DNA from 3 places in the Allobosea minatitlanensis genome. Region 2 is predicted to be linked to each of the others. Evidence: predicted binding sites of a transcription regulator. Region 2 holds the regulator's gene; each other region holds the start of a gene.

Region 1 (5,176 bases), 1.3 Mb from region 2:
CTCCGGCCAGCGCCCGGCACCGACCATCTTCAGCGAGCCGACGATCGAGCGGACCTGATGATGCAGGAAGGAGCGGGCATGGGTGTAGACCACGATCTCCGCTCCCTCGCGCCGGACGTCGAGCCGGTCGAGCGTGCGGATCGGGCTGTTGGCCTGGCATTCGGCGGCGCGGAAGGTGGTGAAGTCGTGCTTGCCGAGCAGGGCCTTGGCGGCGCGGTCCATCGCCTCGTGGTCGAGCCTCACCGGCACATGCCAGACGCGGTTGCGGTCCAGCGCCGGCGGCGCGCGCCGGTCGAGAATGCGGTAGATGTAGTAGCGGCGCCTCGCCGAGAGGCGGGCGTCGAAATCCTCCGGCACGATCTCGGCCTGGAGCACGCTGACCGGCACCAGCGCCTTGAGCCGGGCGTTGCTGGCGTCACGCACCACATCGCTGCGCCATTCCCTGTCGAGATCGACATGGGCGACCTGGTGGAGGGCGTGAACGCCGGCATCGGTGCGCCCGGCGCAATGCAGCCGCACGGGATGGCCGCAGAAGGCCTCGACCGCCTCCTCGACGCTCTGCTGCACCGACGGATCGCTCGCCTGGCGCTGCCAGCCCGAGAAGCGCGTGCCGTCATATTCGATGACGAGCTTGTAGCGCGGCATCAGGCGCTCATCCCATTCTCCGGGCCGTCATCCCGGACAAGCGGCGAAGCGGCGCCGATCCGGGATCCATGCCTGAACCGTTCCGGCATGGATCCCGGGTCTCCGCTTCGCTCCGCCCGGGACGACCGCGTGAGAAACCACCTCATCAGAGCCTGTCGCCCGCCCCGAGCCGGGCGCCGCGCAGGAATTCCGCCCCGCTCATCGGCGCCTTGCCGGCGCGCTGCACCTGGAGCAGCTTCACCGCCCCGACCGCGCAGGCGACCGTGCCCTCGTCGTCGAGCAGGGTGCCCGGCTCGGCCGCGCCGCCGGCGCGCGCCGTGCGCAGGATCTTGAGCCGTTCCGGCCCCTTGCCGAGGTCGATCTCGGCGAAGGCGCCGGGAAAGGGCGAGAGGCCGCGCACGAGATCGTGCACCTGCTGCGCCGGGCGCGCCCAGCTCAGCTTCGCCTCGGCATTGGCGATCTTGGCGGCGTAGGTGACGCCCTCCTCCGCCTGCGGCGTGAAATGCAGGGCGCCGCGGCCGAGCGCCGCGAGCGCGCGCACCATCAGATCGGCGCCGAGGATGCTGAGCCCGTCGTGCAACTCTCCCGCCGTCATGTCCGGCCCGATCGCCAGCGTCTCGACCATGCCGACCGGGCCGGTATCGAGCCCGGCCTCCATCTTCATCACGCAGACGCCGCTCTCGGCATCGCCGGCCATGATCGCGCGCTGGATCGGCGCGGCGCCGCGCCAGCGCGGCAGCAGCGAGGCATGCAGGTTGAGGCAGCCCAGCTCCGGCAGGTCGAGGATCGCCTGCGGCAGGATCATGCCATAGGCGACGACGACCGCGACATCGGCCTGATGGGAGGCGAAGATCCCGGCCTGCTCGTCGCTCTTCAGGCTGGCGGGGGTCAGGACCGGGATGCCGAAGCGCTCCGCCGCCTTGTGCACCGGCGAGGGCCGCAGCTCCAGCCCGCGGCCCGCCTGCGCGGGGGCGCGCGTATAGCAGGAGACGACCTCGTGGCCCTGGCCGACGATCTCGGTCAGCACCGGCACCGCGAAATCGGGCGTGCCCATGAAGATGACGCGCAAGCTCATATGCTGACCATAACTCCGTGGCGGCCGTGAGCCCGGGCTACCGCAGGGCGACCCGGGATCCATGCCTGAACCTCTCGCGCCGGCGCTCCGGCATGGTTCCCGGACCTGCGCCCGGCTCCGCCCGGAAGGGCGGCCGGCGGACCCGAAAACCTCAGGCTGCCGAGCGCTTGGCGGCCTTGGCGAATTTCTTGGTGACGCGCTCGCGCTTCAGCCGCGAGAGATGGTCGATGAAGAGCACGCCGTTGAGATGGTCGATCTCGTGCTGGAGACAGGTGGCGAGCAGGCCGTCGGCCGCGATCTCCTGCGTCTTGCCGTCGAGATCGGTATAGCGGACCTTGACCTGCGCCGGCCGCTCGACCTCCTCGTAATAGTCCGGGATCGAGAGGCAGCCTTCCTCGTAGACGCTGAAATCCGCGGAGGACCAGGTCACTTCGGGATTGATGAAGACCTGCGGCCTCTTCGGCTCCGGCTCCTCCTCGTCCTTCGCCTCGCGCTTCGACAGGTCCATGGTCACGACGCGCAGCGGCACGCCGACCTGGATCGCGGCGAGCCCGATGCCGGGCGCGTCGTACATGGTCTCGAACATGTCGTCGACCAGCGTCCGGATCTCGGGCGTGACGGCCTCGACCGGCTTCGAGACGAGCCGGAGCTGGCTGTCGGGCAGGATGACGAGCGGGCGAATGGCCATGGGATTCCGCAGGAAAAGAGCTGTTGAGCCCGGGACATAAGCATTTGTGGGCAAGCGGTCAAACTGTTCCGCTTTCGTTCGCCATCCGCGCGCGAATCGGTTAGCCTTTCCGCATGAACGCCATCGCCTTCACCCTGCTCGAACGGCCCGTGACCTGGGCGGAAGCGGCGCTCGGCTTCGCGGGCTTGAGCCTCGCACTGCTGCTGATCGCGGTGGTGGCGAGCTGGCGCGGCAGCCGCAGCCGCGCGATCGAGGCCGCGATGGCGGCCGAGCGCGCCCGCGAGATGGACGACAAGGTGGCGGAGATGAACCGCCAGCAGGCCGAGCTCGCGGGGCGGATGCAGTCGATGGCCGAGATCCTCTCGACACGGCAGGGCGATCTCGCCCGCCTCGTCGCCGAGCGGATGGACGGCTTGCGCCAGCAGGTCGGCGCCGGGCTCGAGCGCAACGTCCAGCAGACCAGCGAGAGCCTCGGCAAGCTGCAGGAGCGGCTGGCCGTGATCGACACCGCCCAGAAGAACCTGACCGACCTCACCTCGGAAGTGGTGACGCTCCGCGACGTGCTCGCCAACAAGCAGGCGCGCGGCGCCTATGGCCAGGGCCGGATGGAGGCGATCGTCCGCGACGGGCTGCCCGCCGCCTTCTTCGCCTTCCAGCCGCAATTGTCGAACGGGCGCCGGCCGGATTGCCTCGTGACGCTTCCCGGCGACGGGCGCGGCCTCGTCATCGACGCCAAATTCCCCCTGGAGAGCTTCACGCTGCTGCGCGAGGCCCGCGGCGAGGAGGCCAGGAAGGCAGCCGGCCAGCGCGTGCGCAACGATGTCGGCGTGCATGTGAAGGATATCGCCGAGCGCTATTTCCTGCCCGGCGAGACGCAGGACATCGCCCTGCTCTTCGTGCCGTCGGAATCGATCTATGCCGATCTGCACGAGCATTTCGACGATGTCGTGCAGCGGGCGCACCGGGCCCGCGTGATGATCGTCTCGCCCTCGCTGCTGGCGCTGGCGATCCAGCTCATGCAGTCGCTGGTGCGCGATGCCAGGATGCGCGAGGAGGCCCGCGTCATCCAGACCGAGGTCGGCAAGCTGCTCGACGACGTGAGGCGGCTGGGCGAGCGCGTCGACAAGCTCGACACGCATTTCCGCCAGGCGCAGGAGGATGTCGGCCAGATCAAGACCTCGGCCGGCAAGGTGACGAGCCGCGCCGAGAAGATCGGCGCGCTCGAATTCGACGACGAGACAAGCGAGCCGAAGCTGCCCTTCGCCAAGGGGTTGGAGCTGAAGCGCGCGGCGGAATAAGGCCTGCGGGGTCGGACAACTGCGTCGACCGTCCTATCTGTGAGGCGGCAAGGTCCGCTCCGCCTCGGCGATCAGGCTCTCCTGCCCCTGTGTCGGACCGCCATGGAGCGCGGCGACGCGGCGCAGCATGGCGAAGAGCTCGCCGAACTCGGCCGCCGTCAGATGAGGCCGCATCAGATCGCGCAGGTCGAGCATCGCCATGGTCCGCGACGGCGCGCGCGAGACGGCATGCTGCGCCAGTGCCAGGCGCTCCTCCAGATCGGCCCCGTATTCGAGGATCGCCTTCATTTCGGAGCGGATCATGTCGCGCTGCTCGCTGGTCGGCTCGCCGCGTTCGGACGCCACCAGGCACATCAGCGCGACGGCGCCGTCGCGGGTTTCCGGCAAGGTGCGCAGCGCCACGCGGCGCGACTCGGTCTCCGCTTCCGCGCGCCGCTGCTGCAGCTTTTCGCGGTGTTTCTGCTGACCATGCGATGCAAGCGAATCGCGCAGATATTCCATGCCGCCGCCCCAGAGCATCCAGTAGATCACGCCGGTGAAGACGGCTCCGACGATGGCGGCAATGACGGGCATGACAGGCTCTCCGCAATATCAGCGCTCAAATCGTTCCGGTGGCGGACGGGGGCCGGACATAATCGTCCGCGCCCGAAACCGGAGGAATCCGTTATGCCCGCTCGAGCGGGATCGGCTCAAGCGGGAGCGCAGGATCGGACGGCCATGCGACGCCTTTTTTGCTCAGCCGCGATTGAGCGCGGCGGATAGCTCCGGCTTGACGTTCAGCGTCTGGAAGACGACGCAGTAGCGCTCGGTGAGCTTCAGCAGCGTGTCGAGCTTCTCCTGCGGCGCGTCGGTCTCGACGTCGAAGAAGAGGCGGATCGCCTTGAAGCCGACCGCCGCGTCCTTGGCCACGCCGAGCGTGCCGCGGAAGTCGAGATCGCCCTCGGCCCGGACGACGCCCTTCTTCAGTTCGATCTCGAGCGCGGTCGCGACCGCCTTCAGCGTCACGCCGGCGCAGGCGACCAGCGCCTCCAGCAGCATGTCGCCGGAGCAGAGCTCGGCGCCCGAACCGCCCGTCGCCGGATGCAGGCCGGCGAGCGCGATGGCACGGCCGGTCTCGACCTTGCAGGCGATATGCTGGTCGTCGAGCTCGCCCCGGGCCTTGAGCGTGACGACCGCCGCCTCGGGGTTGCTGCGGTATCCGTCCTTGAGCGGAGCCTGCAGGGCGCGCAGCGCGGTGACGTCCATGGAACCAATCCTCCCGTTCACATCATGTTGGGGGCGCCGGGGCGGCGCGTCTGGCGGCTGATAGGCCGATGCGCGTCGCGAAGCCAGCGCGGCCGGCGCGCCCCGCGGCCGCTACCACCACATGCCGGCCGTCTCGGCCGCCTTCTCCTGATGCGGGGCCTCGTGGCGCAACGAACGGTCGAGCGCGCGCAGGGCCTCGCGCTTGGCCGCCTCGAAGGCCGGCGA
Region 2 (5,176 bases):
GTGCGCATCTTCACCGGCGCGCCGATGCCGGAGGGGGCCGACACCATCCTCATCCAGGAGAATGCCGAGGGCGTCGGCGGCGAGACGATCACGGTGCGCGTGCCGGCCGCCAAGGGCCAGTTCCTGCGGCCGGCCGGGCTCGATTTCAGCGAGGGCGACGTGCCGCTGGCGGCCGGACGCGTGCTCGACAGCGCCGCCCTCGGGCTCGCCGCCGCCATGGGCTATCCGGAGCTGCGGGTACGCCGCAAGCCGCGCGTCGCGATCCTCGCCACCGGCGACGAGCTGGTGACGCCGGGCCAGCCGACCGGGCCGGACCAGATCGTCGCCTCGAACTCCTTCTCGCTGCTGGCGCTGGTCGAGAAGGCCGGCGGCGAAGCCCTCGATCTCGGCATCGCCCGCGACGACCATGACGACCTCGCCGCCCGGATCGCCGCCGCGCGGGCGGCGGAGGCGGATGTCCTGATCACGCTGGGCGGCGCCTCGGTCGGCGACCACGACCTCGTGCAGGAGGCCCTGACGCGGGCCGGGATGAGCCTCGGCTTCTGGAAGATCGCGATGCGCCCCGGCAAGCCGATGATGACCGGGCGGCTCGGGCGCATGGTCGTGCTCGGCCTGCCGGGCAATCCCGTCTCCTCGATCGTCTGCGGCCATCTCTTCGTGCTGCCGCTGATCGAAGCCCTGCTCGGCATGCCCGAGCCCGACCGCAGTCGCGCCATCCCCGCGATTCTCGGAAAAGATATGCCGGCTAATGACGAGCGCGAGGACTATGTCCGCTCCGATCTCGCCCTGACTCCGGCGGGATGGGTCGCGACGCCGTTCGACAAGCAGGATTCCGCGATGCTCGGTACCCTCGCCCGGGCCAGGGCCCTGACGATCCGGCCGGCCCATTCGGAGCCGGCTAAGAAAGGCGAAGCCTGCCGGGTGCTGCGCCTGCGCTAGCGGCTCCTTGCGGAACACAAAGCGAACAGCTATAGTGTTCTGGCTTTGTTTCGAATCTGCACCGAACCGCCTTGGGGAGCGCCGGCGACGATCATGCTGACACGCAAGCAACACGAACTCCTGCGCTTCATCCAGGAACGCTTGCGCGAGAGCGGCGTGCCTCCTTCCTTCGACGAGATGAAGGATGCGCTCGACCTGCGCTCGAAATCCGGCATTCACCGCTTGATCATGGCTCTGGAGGAGCGCGGCTTCATCCGCCGCCTGCCCAACCGCGCACGGGCGCTCGAGGTCATCAAGATGCCGGAAGGGCTCGCCGGCCCGCAGCCGCGGCGCTTCAACCCCGCCGTCGTGCAGGGCGGCCTCGGCGCGCAGCCGAACCTTGCCAAGCCCCGCCCTGCCCCGGCCGAGGAGGATGCCCGGGCGCCGGTCTCGATCCCGGTGATGGGCCGCATCGCCGCCGGCACGCCGATCTCGGCGATCCAGAGCCGCAGCCACACGGTTTCGCTGCCGCCCGACATGCTGGGCTCGGGCGAGCATTACGCGCTGGAGGTGCGGGGCGATTCGATGGTCGAAGCCGGGATCCTCGACGGCGACACCGTCGTCATCCGCCGGCAGGACACCGCCAATACCGGCGACATCATCGTCGCCCTGATCGACGACGAGGAGGCGACGCTGAAGCGCCTGCGCCGGCGCGGCTCCTCGATCGCGCTCGAAGCCGCCAACCCGGCCTACGAGACCCGCGTCCTCGGCCCCGACCGCGTCAAGATCCAGGGCCGCCTCGTCAACCTGCTGCGGCGCTACTGAGCCGCCTATCGACCGGCGGGTCCTGACCCTATCTGCTCGGTGAACGGACCTGCCATGTCGTCCCGGGCGGAGCTGTCAGCCCGGGCGGAGCGGAGCGAAGACGGGGGATCGATTCCGGACGGCTAGGGCCTAGATCCGGATCGGGGCCGCTCGCGCGGCTTGTCCGGACTGACGGCGCGGTTCCGCGTCAAGGCGGTTCCGCGTTAAGTTGGCGCGCTCCTAGAGCGGGTCCGGGTCGCTGTCGGCCGGGCTCTCCGGCAAGGGCTGTGTCCGTGCGGCAGCCGGCTGCGCCGGAGCCGGCGGCTTGCGGCGGCTCCAGGGTCGCTCGCCGGCGCCGGCCTCCGAGGAATCGCTTCTCCAGCCGCCTGGACTGCGATGGAGCGAGGTCGCCCCGTTGCGCGACAGGGCCATGCGATCGACCAGCATCGCGGCGCAAGGCGCGCTCCACGGAATATTGGTGACGACGAGGTCGGCGCGGCGGCAGTCCTCGATGATCGCGACCCGGTCGCGCGCATAGGAGACGCTGCGCCCGTCGGCGGTGCGGGCGATGCAGGCGCGGCTGTCGCAGGCGACGCCGCCGCGCAGCCCGGCATCCTCCGGCGAACGGTCGTCGCCGTCCGAGGCGAGCCATTGCTGGACCACGAAGCGGCTCGGCCGGCCGGCGATCGCCAGGCGGCCGTCGCTGCCGCGCACGGCGATGCCGGAACCGTCGCGCTCGATCAGGATCTCCGGCCGCTCCGGCTTCGCCGCGAAGGCGACGCCGAGCACCAGCGGGATCACGGCGAGCCAGCGCAGGCCGGTGGTCCAGAGCGTGAGCCAGAGCAGCGAGACGACGAAGGCGAGCAGGACGCCGGGACCGAAGGCCGCGACGGTCACGGTCGAATGGTCGATGGTCGCGACCCCATGCGCGACCTTGAGCACGATCTCGGAGGCCAGGCCCATCAGCGCCCAGGCCGGCCAGTCCAGCCCGAAGGGATAGGCGATGACGCCGAACACCGCCGCAGGCATCACGCAGAGCGAGACGAAGGGCAGCGCCATGGCGTTGCCGAGCAGGCCGAAGGGATTGAAGGTCTGGAAGTGGAAGGCGCCGAAGGGCGCGGTCGCGGCCGTGGCCAGGATGGTGGTGACGAGGATGCCGAGCGAGGCGGTCCAGAGCGCCTGCAGCGGCCAGGGCAGGAGCGAGGGCGGCTGCGACGGGTCGCGCCGGTCCCAGCGCTCGGCGAAGGCGATCAGTGCCGCGACCGCGCCGAAGGACATCTGGAAGCTCGGCCCGAGCAGCGCGTCGGGTTCGCGCAGCAGCACGATGATCGCGGCGAGGGCGAGGTTGCGCATGCTGAGCGCCGCCCGGTCGACGAGGATCGCGCCCAGCATGACGAGCGTCATGATCAGCGAGCGCTCGGTGGCGACGTCGCTGCCGGAGAAGATGCAATAGGCCGTGGCGCCGAGCATGGCGGCCAGCGCCGCGATCTTCTTCACCGGCCAGCCGAGCGCCAGCGTCTGCGACAGGGCCAGCAGGGCCCGCACCAGCCAGAAGATCGTCCCCGCCGCCAGCACCATGTGCAGGCCGGAGATCGAGACGATGTGATAGATGCCGGCGGCGCGCAGGTCGTTATTGGTCGCCTCGGTGATCAGGCCGCGCTTGCCGGTAACGAGGGCCGCCGCCACCGCCCCGCCCTGCCCGCCGCCGACGCCGGCGATCCGTTCCGTCAGGGCGTTGCGGGCCTTGTCGATCGCGACATCGAGCGCAAGCCGCCATGGCCGCGCCTGCGGCGGCGGGCTGAGGACGATCTTGCCGGAGATGCTGCCGACGGCGCCGAGCCCGCGGAAGAAGGCGTCGCGGCCGAAATCATAGCCGCCGGCCCGCGCCGGCCCCGGCGGCGGCAGGAGCCGCGCCGTCGCGGTGATGTGGTCGCCGGGCGCGACCGTGCCGCCCCGGATGTTGACCCGCACCCGCTTCGGCCGGCTCCCGGCCGGCAGCCCGGCGATATCCGTCACCAGCAGGACCAGCCGGGCGCCTTTGTCGCGCGCCTCGACGCTTTCGACGAAGCCGCTCATCCTGCCGATGCGCGGCCGCTCCAGCATCGGCGCGGCGATGTCGGCCGTGCGCCAGACCCCGGCGGCGAAGCCGGCAAAGGCGGCCGCGAAGCCGATGCAGGTCGCGGCGAGGACAGGCCGCCTGCGCAGCATGACGGCGAGCCCCGCCGCCATCGCGAAGCCGGCGAGCGGCGCCCAGAGCGCGGGCTCCCGGTCGGCGGCGAAATAGAGCAGGATGCCGAGCCCCATCGCCACCGGCAGCCAGAGGAAGGGCCGGCGGCGCTCGATTTCCAGCGCGAGCGAGGCGGCGCCCCGACGCCCCAGCGCCCGGAAGCCCGCGGCGAGCGCCGGGCGGCCGAGAGCGAAAGGCGGCAGGCGCGCCGGCAGCATGCCGGCGACGGCCCTCGACGCCCCCCGGCGTCCCGGCGATGCGGCTTGCCTCGCCATCCCGGCTGCCATCCCCTGGCGGCCGCCTTCCGGCAGCCCTTCCCTCGGCCGGCCGGTTTCGCATTGAGCGCTTAACCGCCCGGCGAAGCCATGTTACAGGGCGCGCGCCGGTTGTCATGCCCGCTGCGGCGGATAGGGCACGCCGTTCCCCATGTCTCGCCCCGGGCGGATTCGCCGCCCGGCTGGAGTTGCCTTCCATGAGCAATGCCGTCGTCACGCGCTTTGCGCCGTCCCCGACCGGATTCCTGCATATCGGCGGCGCCCGCACCGCGCTGTTCAACTGGCTCTATGCGCGCCGCCACGGCGGCAAGATGCTGCTGCGCATCGAGGATACCGACCGCGAACGCTCGACCCACGCCGCGATCGCCGCGATTCTCGACGGGCTGGAATGGCTCGGCCTCGATTGGGACGGGCAGACCGTCTACCAGTTCCAGCGCGCCGCGCGCCACCGCGAGGTGGCCGAGCAGATGCTCGCCGCCGGCAAGGCCTATTACTGCTATGCGAGCCAGGCCGAGCTCGAGGAGATGCGCGAGAAGGCCCGCGCCGAGGGCAAGCCGCTGCGCTATGACGGGCGCTGGCGCGACCGCGACCCGGCGACGGCGCCGGCCGGCGTCAAGCCGGTGATCCGCCTCAGGGCGCCGCAGACCGGCGAGACGGTGGTGAACGACGAGGTCCAGGGCCGCGTCGTCTGGCAGAACGAGAATCTCGACGATCTCGTGCTGCTGCGTTCGGACGGCACGCCGACCTATATGCTCGCCGTGGTGGTCGACGACCACGACATGGGCGTGACCCATATCATCCGCGGCGACGACCACCTGACCAACGCCGCCCGCCAGACCCAGATCTACGACGCGCTCGGCTGGGACGTGCCGAGCATGTCGCATATCCCGCTGATCCACGGGCCGGACGGCGCCAAGCTCTCGAAGCGCCACGGCGCGCTCGGCGTCGACGC
Region 3 (5,176 bases), 750 kb from region 2:
GCCGCCGCCAGGGAGGCGCCGAAGAAGCTCGCCGCCGACCATACCGGCGCCGGCGTCATCCTGCTGGTCGAGGACGAGGATGCGGTGCGCGCGCTCAACGCCCGCATGCTGGTCTCGCGCGGCTACACCGTCCACGAGGCGGCGTCCGGCGTCGAGGCGCTCGACATCTTCCTGCAGAACGACGGCAAGATCGACCTCGTCGTCTCGGATGTGGTGATGCCGGAGATGGACGGCCCGACCCTGCTCGGCGAATTGCGCAAGCGCAACCCGAACACCAAGGTCGTCTTCGTCTCGGGCTATGCCGAGGAGGCCTTCCGCAAGAACCTCCCCGAGGGCGAGGGCTTCCACTTCCTCCCCAAGCCCTTCACCATGAAGCAGCTCGTCGAAACGGTGAAGGCGGCGATGGGCTGAAGGCTCCCATCGTTCCGGCAGCCCTCAAGGCCGAAGCCGGAATGACGGGAGGCTTCTCGAAAAGCCTCCCTGCCGCCGCGCTCCTCAGAGCGCCGGTGCCGCAGCGCCTTCCTCCACCTGCCCCCCGGCCAGCGCCCCGACGCCGAGGAGCGCCAGGATGGTGATGAGCGCCGAGACGCTGAGGTAGTAGCCGACATAGGCCAGCCCCTTCTCGGTCGCGAGCCAGGTCGCGGCATAGGGCGCGAGCGAGGCGCCGACGATGCCGCCGAGGTTGAAGGTCAGCGAGGCGCCGGTATAGCGCACCGCCGTCGGGAACATCTCGGCCAGCGCCGTGCCGAGCGGGCCATAGGTGAAGCCCATCAGCGACAGCCCGATCACGAAGAAGGCGAGCGCGCCGAGCCAGCTCCCCGAGCCGAAGAGCGGCGCCAGCAGGAAGCCGAACACCGCGATCCCGACCGTGGTCCAGAGCAGCGTCCGGCGCCGGCCGAAGCGGTCGGCCAGCACGGCCGAGAGCGGGATCGTCAGGCCGAAGAAGACGACGCCGATCATCTGCAGCGGCAGGAACTGGTCGCGCGAGAAGCCGAGCTTGGTCGTGCCCCAGCTCAGCGCGAACACGGTCATCAGATAGAACAGCACGAAGGTCGCCAGCGCCGCGAAGGTGCCGCAGAGCAGCGCCAGCTTGTGCCGGGCGAAGATGCTGACGAAGGGCACCTGAACCCGCTCCTGCTTCTCGATCGCCTTGCGGAAGGCCGGGGTCTCGCTGATGCGCAGGCGGATATAGAGCCCCATGAAGACGAGCAGGGCGCTGGCGATGAAGGGAATGCGCCAGCCGAAGGAGAAGAACTGCGCGTCGCTCATCAGCGAATCGAGGATCAGGAAGCTGCCCGTCGCGCAGATGAAGCCGATCGGCGCGCCGAGCTGCGGGAACATGCCGTACCAGGCCGATTTGCCGGGCGGCGCGTTCTCGGTCGCCAGCAGCACCGCCCCGCCCCACTCGCCGCCGAGGCCCAGCCCCTGCCCCAGCCGACACAGGGCCAGCAGCAGCGGCGCGACGACGCCCACGCTCGCATAGGTCGGCAGCAGGCCGATCGCGACGGTCGAGAGCCCCATCGTCATCAGCGCGGCGACGAGCGTCGCCTTGCGGCCGATGCGGTCGCCGAAATGCCCGAAGATCGCCGCGCCGACCGGCCGCGCGAAGAAGGCGATGGCGAAGGTGGCGAAGGATTGCAGGATCGCCGAGGTCGGATCGGCGCCCGGGAAGAACAGCTTCGGGAAGACGATCACCGCCGCCGTCGCATAGATATAGAAGTCGAAGAACTCGATCGTCGTGCCGATCAGGCTGGCGAGAAGGATCCGGCCCGGCGAGTTCAGGGCGTCGGACGGAGCAGGAGCGGAGGACACGCGGGCAACTTTCAGAAAGGGAACGACAAGCCGCGCGCAATATCAAAGACATCCTCACCCGCCCATGGGCAATTCCCTGACCTTGATATGCAATATACGCATATCAAGGTCAGTAAAATCTAGAAAGCATACAATTCAAGCATATCGAAGCGGCCGCGACGCCGGCTGCAAGGCGCTCCGTCGCGCCCGAACGCGATACACCCTCCTGCAATGCAGGCAGCCCTCCTGACAGAAACTGACATGCAGAACAAAAAAAGAACTTGCGGCAAAGAACAAAGAGTGATCATTCTCCTGTCAAGACATGATTGAGATGTCCCCGTCGCCCTGCCATAAGGAGCCGATACCCGTGAATCAGGCAAATCTCAGACTCGTGGAAGGCTCCTCGATGGACAAGGCCAAGGCGCTCGATGCGGCGCTCTCCCAGATCGAACGCGCCTTCGGCAAGGGCTCGATCATGCGGCTCGGCAAGAACCCGCAGTCGATCGAGATCGAGACGATCTCGACGGGTTCGCTCGGCCTCGACATCGCGCTCGGCGTCGGCGGTCTGCCCAAGGGCCGCATCGTCGAGATCTACGGTCCGGAATCTTCGGGCAAGACCACGCTGGCGCTGCACACCATCGCCGAGGCGCAGAAGAAGGGCGGCGTCTGCGCCTTCGTCGACGCCGAGCACGCGCTCGACCCGGTCTATGCCCGCAAGCTCGGCGTCAATCTCGACGACCTGCTGATCTCCCAGCCCGATACCGGGGAGCAGGCGCTGGAGATCACCGACACCCTCGTCCGCTCCGGCGCCATCGACGTGCTCGTGGTCGACTCGGTCGCCGCGCTGACGCCGCGCGCCGAGATCGAGGGCGAGATGGGCGACGTCCAGCCCGGCCTGCAGGCGCGCCTGATGAGCCAGGCGCTGCGCAAGCTCACCGCCTCGATCTCGCGCTCGAACTGCATGGTGATCTTCATCAACCAGATCCGCATGAAGATCGGCGTGATGTACGGCTCGCCCGAGACCACCACCGGCGGCAACGCGCTCAAGTTCTACGCCTCGGTGCGCCTCGACATCCGCCGCGTCTCGACGCTGAAGGAGCGCGACGAGGCGACCGGCAACCAGGTCCGCGTCAAGGTCGTCAAGAACAAGGTCGCGCCGCCCTTCAAGCAGGTCGAGTTCGACATCATGTTCGGCGAGGGCATCTCCAAGGTCGGCGAATTGATCGATCTCGGCGTCAAGGCCGGCATGGTCGAGAAGGCCGGCGCCTGGTTCTCCTTCGACAGCCAGCGCCTCGGCCAGGGCCGCGAGAACGCCAAGAGCTTCCTCAAGAACAATCCCGACCTGGCCGCCAGGATCGAGGCCACGATCCGCCAGAATTCCGGCCTGGTCGCGGAGCGTATCCTCGACGAGGCCAACCCGACCGACGACGACCTCGACGAAGGCGAGGCCTGAGACGGCTCTCGCCGCGCCGAACCGTCATCGCGAGGCGCGAAGCGACGAAGCGACGAAGCGATCCACGGGGCGTAAGGCTCGACGACACTGGATTGCTTCGCGGAGCGTGTCCTTGAGCTCGCCGGAGGGGAGATCCGAAGGCTCCCAATGACGGCGAGGGCTTCGATGATCCGGGCAAATCGGCGGGCGGCCTTCGGGGCCGCCCGTTTTCGTTTGAAAATAAGGCCTTTGCCTCCCGTGCGGCGCGTCGAGCTTTCTGGACAGGGCGGGGCTGCCTGACTAGAACCTGTCGTCCCGCCGGGCATGTCCGGCCCCGAGTTGAGAAGCGCAAGAAGCGATGAGCGGCGTCAACGATATCCGGTCGACCTTCCTCGACTACTTCAAGTCCCAGGGACACGAGGTGGTGGCCTCGAGCCCGCTCGTGCCGCGCAACGACCCGACGCTGATGTTCGCCAATTCGGGCATGGTGCAGTTCAAGAACGTCTTCACCGGCCAGGAGAAGCGCCCCTATTCGCGCGCCACCACCGCACAGAAATGCGTGCGCGCCGGCGGCAAGCACAACGACCTCGACAATGTCGGCTACACCGCCCGCCACCACACCTTCTTCGAGATGCTGGGGAACTTCTCCTTCGGCGACTATTTCAAGGAGCAGGCGATCCACCACGCCTGGACGCTGGTCACCCGCGAATTCGGCCTGCCCAAGGACAAGCTCCTCGTCACCGTCTATTCCGAGGACGACGAGGCCCATGGTCTCTGGAAGAAGATCGCCGGCCTGACCGACGACAAGATCATCCGCATCCCGACCTCGGCGAATTTCTGGCGCATGGGCGACACCGGCCCCTGCGGCCCCTGCTCCGAGATCTTCTACGACCATGGCGACCAGATCTGGGGCGGCCCGCCGGGCTCTCCCGACGAGGACGGCGACCGCTTCATCGAGATCTGGAACCTCGTCTTCATGCAGTATGAAGAGGCGGCCGGCGGCATCCGCACCGACCTGCCCCGCCCCTCGATCGACACCGGCATGGGGCTGGAGCGCATCGCCGCCGTGCTCCAGGGCACGCATGACAACTACAATATCGACCTGTTCCGCGCCCTGATCGGCGCCATCGCCGATCTGACCTCGGTCGATCCCGACGGGCCGATGAAGGCGAGCCACCGCGTCATCGCCGACCATCTGCGCTGCTCCGCCTTCCTGATCGCCGACGGCGTGCTGCCTTCCAACGAGGGTCGCGGCTATGTGCTGCGCCGGATCATGCGCCGCGGCATGCGCCATGCCCAACTCCTCGGCGCCAGAGAGCCGCTGATGTACAAGCTCGTCCCGGCGCTGACCCGCGAGATGGGCCGCGCCTATCCCGAGCTGCTGCGCGCCGAGGCGCTGATCACCGAGACGCTGAAGCTGGAGGAGACCCGCTTCCGCACCACGCTGACGCGCGGCCTCTCGCTGCTCGACGAGGCCGCGAAGGACCTTTCCGCCGGCCAGAGCCTGAAGGGCGACGTCGCCTTCACGCTCTACGACACCTATGGCTTCCCGCTCGACCTGACGCAGGACGCGCTGCGCTCCCGCGACATCACCGTCGATGTCGAGGGCTTCGACGCCGCCATGCAGCAGCAGAAGGCCAAGGCGCGCGCCGCCTGGGCCGGCTCCGGCGAGGCCGCCACCGAGACGCTCTGGTTCCCGCTGCGCGACAGGCTCGGCGCCACCGAATTCCTCGGCTACGACACCGAAAGCGCCGAGGGCGTGGTCACGGCGCTGATCCGAGACAATGCCGAGGTCCCGTCGCTGAAGGCCGGCGAGAGCGGCTTCGTGCTGGTCAACCAGACGCCGTTCTACGGCGAGTCGGGCGGTCAGGTCGGCGATGCCGGCCTGATCCGCGGCACTGACGCGACGGCCGAGGTCACGGACGTCCAGAAGAAGCTCGGCGACGTCTTCGC

Evidence for each region. Region 2 encodes LexA, which represses DNA repair genes until DNA is damaged. Its sites were predicted from a motif close to TGTTCNNNNTGTGTTCNG; they were not measured.
Region 1: the regulator LexA is predicted to act here: its motif matches at 2,473-2,490, upstream of ACWH43_RS18760 (DNA recombination protein RmuC).
Region 3: the regulator LexA is predicted to act here: its motif matches at 2,056-2,073, upstream of recA (recombinase RecA).

What each region holds. Positions count from the first base shown of each region.
Region 1 is NZ_OZ224509.1:3,798,570-3,803,745, forward strand. It holds gene truA (tRNA pseudouridine(38-40) synthase TruA) at 1-645, opposite strand, end outside; gene fmt (methionyl-tRNA formyltransferase) at 791-1,720, opposite strand; gene def (peptide deformylase) at 1,872-2,408, opposite strand; gene ACWH43_RS18760 (DNA recombination protein RmuC) at 2,522-3,706, shown strand; gene ACWH43_RS18765 (hypothetical protein) at 3,740-4,279, opposite strand; gene ACWH43_RS18770 (OsmC family protein) at 4,442-4,951, opposite strand; gene ACWH43_RS18775 (ABC transporter ATP-binding protein) at 5,063-5,176, opposite strand, start outside.
Region 2 is NZ_OZ224509.1:2,537,825-2,543,000, forward strand. It holds gene ACWH43_RS12575 (molybdopterin molybdotransferase MoeA) at 1-939, shown strand, start outside; gene lexA (transcriptional repressor LexA) at 1,033-1,743, shown strand; gene ACWH43_RS12585 (ComEC/Rec2 family competence protein) at 1,963-4,167, opposite strand; gene gltX (glutamate--tRNA ligase) at 4,422-5,176, shown strand, end outside.
Region 3 is NZ_OZ224509.1:1,783,381-1,788,556, reverse strand. It holds gene cckA (cell cycle histidine kinase CckA) at 1-411, shown strand, start outside; gene ACWH43_RS08740 (MFS transporter) at 496-1,812, opposite strand; gene recA (recombinase RecA) at 2,159-3,244, shown strand; gene alaS (alanine--tRNA ligase) at 3,582-5,176, shown strand, end outside.